One region of the Roseibium sp. SCP15 genome, then DNA from elsewhere that is predicted to be linked to it. Evidence: predicted binding sites of a transcription regulator. Region 1 holds the regulator's gene; the other holds the start of a gene.
The links. The regulator PhoB, encoded in region 1, activates phosphate uptake and scavenging genes when phosphate is short. The targets are predictions, from matches to a motif close to TGTCATNNANCTGTCAT.

Region 1 (3,416 bases):
CCAGCGTTGCAGCTTTCTCTTCCGACCGCCCCCAGACGGCAACCCGGGTGAAACCGAGAAGTTTGCAATAGAGCTGCGCTTGCAGACGGGCCTGGATACCGGTCCCGATCACGCCGAGTGCCTTGGCACCCTGCCGCGCGCCCATGCGACCTGCAATGACGCCCGCAAGTGCCGTGCGCAAATCGGTCAATGCGCCTTCATCCTGCAGGATTGCCAAGGGAGTTCCCGTCTCAGCCGAAATGACGGCCATGAAGCCGTTGCTGGAAGAAAGCCCCCTTTCCGGATTGTCATAGAACCCGGTGGCAAGCTTGACGGTAAAAACCTCGTCTTCACCGACGTGAGCGCATTTGATGTGGCACTCGCCATTTGCCTTTTGGAACGCCAGGTGGGTAACCGGCGCGACCTGGGCCTCGCCCCGAGCGAAAGACCTGAAGCCTTCTTCGATCTCCGCAAGTACCGCGCGCTCGTCAATCTGCGCCAAGATTTCCTGCTTATTCACCAGCCGCATCTGCATCTCTCTGTCAGAACGTCACCCAATTCGCGACCCATCTTGCGGGGTCGTTTCAGCGTTATAGACAAATTGTCTAATTTAGAATATTTTGTCAACACTCATTCTGAAGCCCTGTTTTCGAAACAGCCGAGAGACGGAAAAATGATGGTTGAGTTGGACGAGATTCATGCTGCGCAACAACGGATAGCGGGCTATGTGCGCCCCACTCCGCTGCGCAAATCTCATGCTCTGTCGACAGAGCTGAGCGCGTCGATCTGGCTGAAAATGGAAACGATGCACGATACCGGCGCCTTCAAGCTGCGCGGCGCGGCCAACAAGCTTCTGTCTCTCGACGAAACTCAGAAATCACGCGGTGTCATCACCGTATCAAGTGGCAATCACGGTCGTGCCGTCGCCTATATGGCAAGGCAGCTGAACATTCGTGCCGTCGTCTGTGTCACCGAAATCATACCTCCCGAAAAGATTGGCGGGCTGTACGATTTCGGGGCGGAAGTGATCGTTCACGGACAAACGCAGGATGACGCAGACGCGGAAGCGCGGCGCATTGCGGAACGAGACGGCCTTCTCTTTGTATCTCCTTTCGATGATCCGCATGTCATCGCCGGGCAAGGCACCATCGGCCTGGAGCTGCTGGCCGACCAGCCGGCCCTCGACATTGTCTTCGTTCAATTGAGCGGTGGCGGGCTCATGGCCGGAACCGCCAAGGCGCTGAAGAGCCTGAAGCCGGACATCAAGGTCATTGGGGTTTCCCTTGAGCATGGGGCCGCCATGATCGAAAGTATCAAGGTCGGCCATATCGTCGAGGTCGACGAAAAACCTTCCATCGCCGATGCCCTACCCGGCCCGATACCGGCCGACAACCAATACACCTTCGCCATGTGCAGGAAACTGGTAGACGACTTTGTTCAGGTGCCGGAGAGTGAAATTCTCGAAGCGATGAAGTTTATTCTCGCCAAGGAAAAATGCCTGGTGGAAGGCGGTGCAGCAGCCGGGGTTGCCGCCATGAGGCGGTATGGCTCGCTGCTTGAAGGGAAAAAAGCCGCAACTCTTCTCACCGGGAACAACATCTCTCTTGATCGAGCGTTGTCAGCGTTCGGGCTCAAGGATGCGCAGCAATCAGAAACGTTCTGGATAAGCTGACCGGAGCGGCCATGCGGCCGGACAACCGGTTCGGGCGGGTGAGCACTCCACCCTCCCGATGTTTTCAGCCGTAGTCAGCTTGCCATCGAAAACTGATCATTAAATGCGTAGCCGGCACCGCGCACCGTGCGGATCGGATCCTTGGCCTTGCCCTTGTTGAGCGCCTTGCGAAGTCGGCCGACATGGACGTCGACCGTGCGCTCGTCGACATAGACATCATGGCCCCATACGCCGTCCAACAGCTGCTCTCGAGAGAACACCCGGCCCGGGGAGGTCATCAGAAATTCCAGAAGGCGGAACTCGGTCGGCCCCAGGTGAATTTCCTTGGTATTGCGGCGCACCCGATGGGTTTCACGGTCAAGTTCGATGTCACCCGACCGAAGCATTGTGGAAACAACTTCCGGGCTTGCGCGGCGGAGGATCGCACGGACACGAGCCATCAGCTCAGGCACGGAAAACGGCTTGACGACGTAGTCATCTGCTCCGGTTGAAAGACCTCGAATGCGCTCGGCTTCTTCCCCGCGGGCCGTCAGCATGATGACAGGCAGACGCTCGGTATCTTCACGCGCGCGAAGCCGGCGGCATAGTTCAATGCCCGACAGCCCCGGCAACATCCAATCCAGAAGGAGGAGATCGGGCTGGGTTTCCCGCAACCGGATTTCAGCTTCATCACCACGTGCACAGGACTCGACCGAGTATCCTTCCGCTTCCAGGTTGTACCTCAACAGAAGGCTAAGTGGTTCTTCGTCCTCAACGATAAGCACCTTCGGCATACGTTCTCGCTCCAGTTTCGGCAGCAGATGCTGCCGTTCCGGTCACCAATTTCCAACCGGGTTCCAGCTGTCAGACCGCGTGGGTCGTCTCGTCCTGTTTTGCACGGTCTTCCGGCAGACGATCGCCAGTCACCATATAAAAGACGTTTTCAGCAATGTTGGTTGCATGATCGCCAATACGCTCGATGTTCTTGGCACAGAACAGAAGATGGACGCATTGAGTGATCACGCGGGGATCTTCCATCATGTAGGTCAACAGCTCCCGAAAGAGCGATGTGTAGATCGCATCGATTTCAGCGTCGGCTTCCTGAACGCGTCTCGCCGCTTCCGCGTCCTTGCGCGTATAGGCGTCCAGAACCTGCTTCAGCTGTGCAAGGGCCAATTCGGTCATGTGTTCCACACCGATGGCCAGTTTCTTGGACTGAAGATTGCTGTCGATCGCGATCGTCCGTTTGGCAACGTTCTTGGCCAAATCGCCAACACGTTCCAGATCGTTGGCAATGCGCGTCGCGGCGGTGATTTCCCGCAGGTCCTGCCCCATCGGCTGGCGACGGACAATCATTTCGATCAGCTTTGCTTCAATGTCCTGATGCAAGGCGTCCAAGCGTTCGTCCTGCTGAACCGTGACGCGTGCCAGTTCGATATCTTGCGAGACCAGTGCGGAAACAGCATCAGCAAACGCTTTTTCCGCCAGACCGCCCATTTCGGCGACCTTGCCGGCCATTGCGGTCAATTCGTCGTCATAGGCCGTGACTGTGTGTTCAGACATCCAGTGTCCCTTTCAGAATTCGCGTAGCCACTTAGCCGAAGCGGCCAGTGATATAGTCCTGCGTACGTTTGTCTTTCGGATTTGTGAAGATGTCTTCGGTCGGACCTTCTTCGACGAGAATGCCGAGATGGAAGAATGCGGTGCGCTGCGATACACGGGCTGCCTGTTGCATCGAGTGCGTCACGATCACGATCGTGTAGTTCTCGCGCAGCTCATCGATCAG
Region 2 (3,416 bases), on a different contig from region 1:
ACGATATCGCCCACTGTATCAGTGCCCACACCTGCGCCGAGCTGATAGTCCAGTCGGTTGAGGGTAGCCTTGCCTTCGGCCTTTGCCGTGTCGCCGTCAATCTGCAGGGTGAAATCCAGATCGACAGGATGGGCAACGCCCTTGATGGTTACGGTGCCGCTGGCACGGTAGCTGTTTCCTTCGACCAGCGAAACGCTGTCTGCCTTGAATTCCGCAGCCGGGAACCCGTCGACGTCGAACCATTCCTTGCCTGGCAACGTGCCGTCAAACTGCGGGTTGCCGGTGGCTGCGCTCGCCGGATTGATTTCGGCGGAAATTTTCGCAGCTTCCGGTGCGTTCGGGTCAAAATCGATGCTTGCGGTCCAGGAGGCAAAGGTACCTGCAAGCGTGTTGCCGGCCTGATTGACCTCAAAGCCAAGCGTGCTCTGCGCCGGGTCGACAGTCCATGTGTCTGCAAGCGCAGGGCCGGAGAGCGTCGAGATGGCCAGTATGGGGAGGGCGTATACTAGTTTTTTCAGAGCCATGTAGTATTTTCCTAAAGCTTTCTGTCAGGTGTCATTTTTTGCAGGTGCCGTGGAGACCATGCGCCTCAGCGTGTCATCCCTGGCAATGAAATGATGCTTCAGTGCTGCGGCGACATGTACCACGATCAGTGCGATCAGCAGGTAGGCACCATACGCATGCAATAGTTTGAAGAAGCTCTCTGCCTGTTCCTTGGACCCCAGAATTTCAGGAACCGGCAAGTGAGGTACTGGTTGCACATTGAACAGAATTGTCGGAATGCCCCAAGGCGAAGCGGACACCATGAACCAGCCGGTGATCGGCATGGCGAAAATAAGTGCGTAGAGACCGACATGACCAAGATGCGCCCCGATTTTTTCCAGCGGGTGCATGCCTTCGGGAAGTTTTGGTGACGGATTGAACACGCGCCAGACCAACCGCAGCACACCAAGCGTCAGAACCACAAACCCGATGGACTTGTGCAGCTGGAAAAGCTGGAAAGTCGCAGGGTCGGTTTGCGGCAGCGTGGTCAGGTAAAGACCAAAAGCAAGCATGCCGATAATCAGGAGAGCCATCGTCCAATGGAAGAAGATGGCTATTTGCCCATACCCTGTCGTTGTATTGCGCAGCATGGCCTGTTCCCTGGAAAGGGAAGCCGGTCGGAACCGGCTTCCGGAGAGTTTTCTTTAGTTGGTCTGAGCAGCGGTAAGCGCTTCTGCGTGGAAAGTCACGTTCACTTCGTCACTGACATAGGGAACATACTTGTCCATGCCGAAGTCAGACCGTTTCAGCACGGTCGTAACGGCAAAGCCGGCAGCTTCTTTTTTGGCCATGGGGTGTTCACCCATTGCGGTCACCTGAACCTGGAGGGTGACCGGCTTGGTGATGTCCCGAATAGTCATGTCGCCGGTGACTTCCAGCTGGTTTTCACCGGTTTGCTCAACCTTGGTGCTTTTGAAGGTTGCTTTGGGAAACTTTGCAGCATCAAAGAAGTCGGCGCTCTTGAGGTGAGTGTCCCGATCCGCCCAGAAGGTGTCGAGGCTGTCGATGTCGATGGTAAACTCGACGGAAGAATTGGACGGCGTGTCCTTGTCGATCTGGAGGTTTCCTTCCCAGTTGCCGAAACGGCCATCTGTGGTGGAGTATCCAAGGTGATTGTAGGTAAAGGACAAATTGGCGTGAGACTTGTCGAAATCATAGGCGACAGGTTCGGCAACGGCGGTTCCGGCCAGTAGGGACAAAGCAAGCGCTGAAGCTGCAAAACGGATCATGATCAAACCTCTTTGACTGTTTCGGGAGCGTTCGCTCATGAACGCTGCCAGCCAGATATATGTAAAAAAAACGCGAGCGCTATTTGACTGTCTGTTCGTGTTGGCTGAACAATTCCACGTCTGTCGCTCTGGCCGGCTTTCTCTCATTTCCGTCATTGAAGTCAGACATTTGCCTGTCCACCTTGTTAAGGTGCACATCCGGTGCCCGACGAGGGTAAACTGAAGGTCGGGTAACTGAAGAATCAATTCCAGTTGAGTAGCTTGGACATCTGCAGTTTGTCTTGTGGAGAGGCAAGGGGCTGAATTATTGAAGAAAATTGTTGTGTCATCATTCCATCACCAATCGCGTGCATCTGTTTGAACAGTTTCCCTCAAGTCCAAAGCGCCATCAGCCAAACGTGACTCCAGGCATTGTCTGGAGATGAAGGAGAATCAATCGTGAAACAGGCAGTCATAGTGTGTCACCGGGGGGCGTGCCTTGCTGCGCCGGAAAACACGCTGGTGGCACTCGAAAAGGCCATCGACCTTGGCGCGGATGTGGTCGAGTTCGACGTGAGGCCGTCAAAGGACGGGGTGCTTTACGTCATGCACGACGAGACGGTGGATCGAACAACCAACGGCAGCGGCCGGTTTGCCGATATGCATTCTTCCGAGATCGACCGGCTTGATGCAGGCGGTTGGTTCGGCCCGGAGTTCGCCGGAGAGCGCGTCCCGCGCTTTGACACTTTTCTGGATCGATGCAAAGGCCGGATTGGAACCTATGTCGAGATCAAGGAAGGCGATCCGGGTGAGGTGCGGGACATGTTGGCCGTGCGCGGCATGTTGAATGACGCGTGGACCTTCTCATTCGATCAGTCCATTCGGGCAGAAGCGCGGGCAAAGGTGCCTGACCTCAAGCGCATGGTGCTGTTTGCCCATGTCGGGTCGGTCGAACGCGCCGTTGCCCAGGAAGCGCACATTCTGGAGTTTCACGAAGATTGTTTCGATGAAAACCTGGTCGCCGAAGCCAGGGAGGCCGGGCTGGTGACGCAGTTGTTTTATGCCGGAGCTGATCGCGCCGTGTTCGAGAAAGCCGTCCGCTGCGGTATCGAACAGATGAACATCGACCATGTCGAGGTTTTCAGGGATGTAGAGAAAAACACGAAGATGTTGGTATTAGACTAGCGAAGAGAATGAACAAAGAGAAAGAGAATTGGAATAACGAAATAAATACCGAATAAATGAGTGTTTTGATTGAGTTTTTCTGAGTATATTGAAGGAAGATAAGATTTTAATAAATTTTGTTAATATGATTGTTCTTTGTGTTTATTATAAGTATTTAGAAGTGGTTAAATAACGATTGGTATTCTTCTGCCTTGACCTTCCTGCCAGTTCGTTGGGGTTTGCAATGAATATCAGTTCTGTAGGTGATGATTGTTTCGATCGGTGTAAGTCTGTTCATCGGACTGCATCGGGATATTTCTCGCTGGATCTGGCGCGGAAGCTCGCATTGATTGTCATTGCCTTTGCAACAATGCTTCTCCTTTCCTTTGACGCGCACTCAGCCGAAGGCGAGGGGGCTCGTAATGGTTGGCATTGGTATGTTGAGCGGGTCATCGGACGTGTGACCTTCGAGGCGGAAGACGGAAAGAAGTTGGCTGCACA

Region 2: a site for PhoB is predicted at 2,096-2,112, ahead of ABLO27_RS03785 (glycerophosphodiester phosphodiesterase family protein). Genes of this name have one in related genera too.

Annotation. Positions count from the first base shown of each region.
Region 1 is NZ_JBDZYI010000002.1:168,850-172,265, forward strand. It holds gene ABLO27_RS08100 (ornithine cyclodeaminase family protein) at 1-508, opposite strand, end outside; gene ABLO27_RS08105 (threonine ammonia-lyase) at 653-1,651, shown strand; gene phoB (phosphate regulon transcriptional regulator PhoB) at 1,726-2,424, opposite strand; gene phoU (phosphate signaling complex protein PhoU) at 2,495-3,193, opposite strand; gene pstB (phosphate ABC transporter ATP-binding protein PstB) at 3,225-3,416, opposite strand, start outside.
Region 2 is NZ_JBDZYI010000001.1:817,067-820,482, forward strand. It holds gene ABLO27_RS03770 (YceI family protein) at 1-524, opposite strand, end outside; gene ABLO27_RS03775 (cytochrome b) at 549-1,133, opposite strand; gene ABLO27_RS03780 (YceI family protein) at 1,188-1,772, opposite strand; gene ABLO27_RS03785 (glycerophosphodiester phosphodiesterase family protein) at 2,211-2,936, shown strand; gene ABLO27_RS03790 (FecR domain-containing protein) at 3,160-3,416, shown strand, end outside.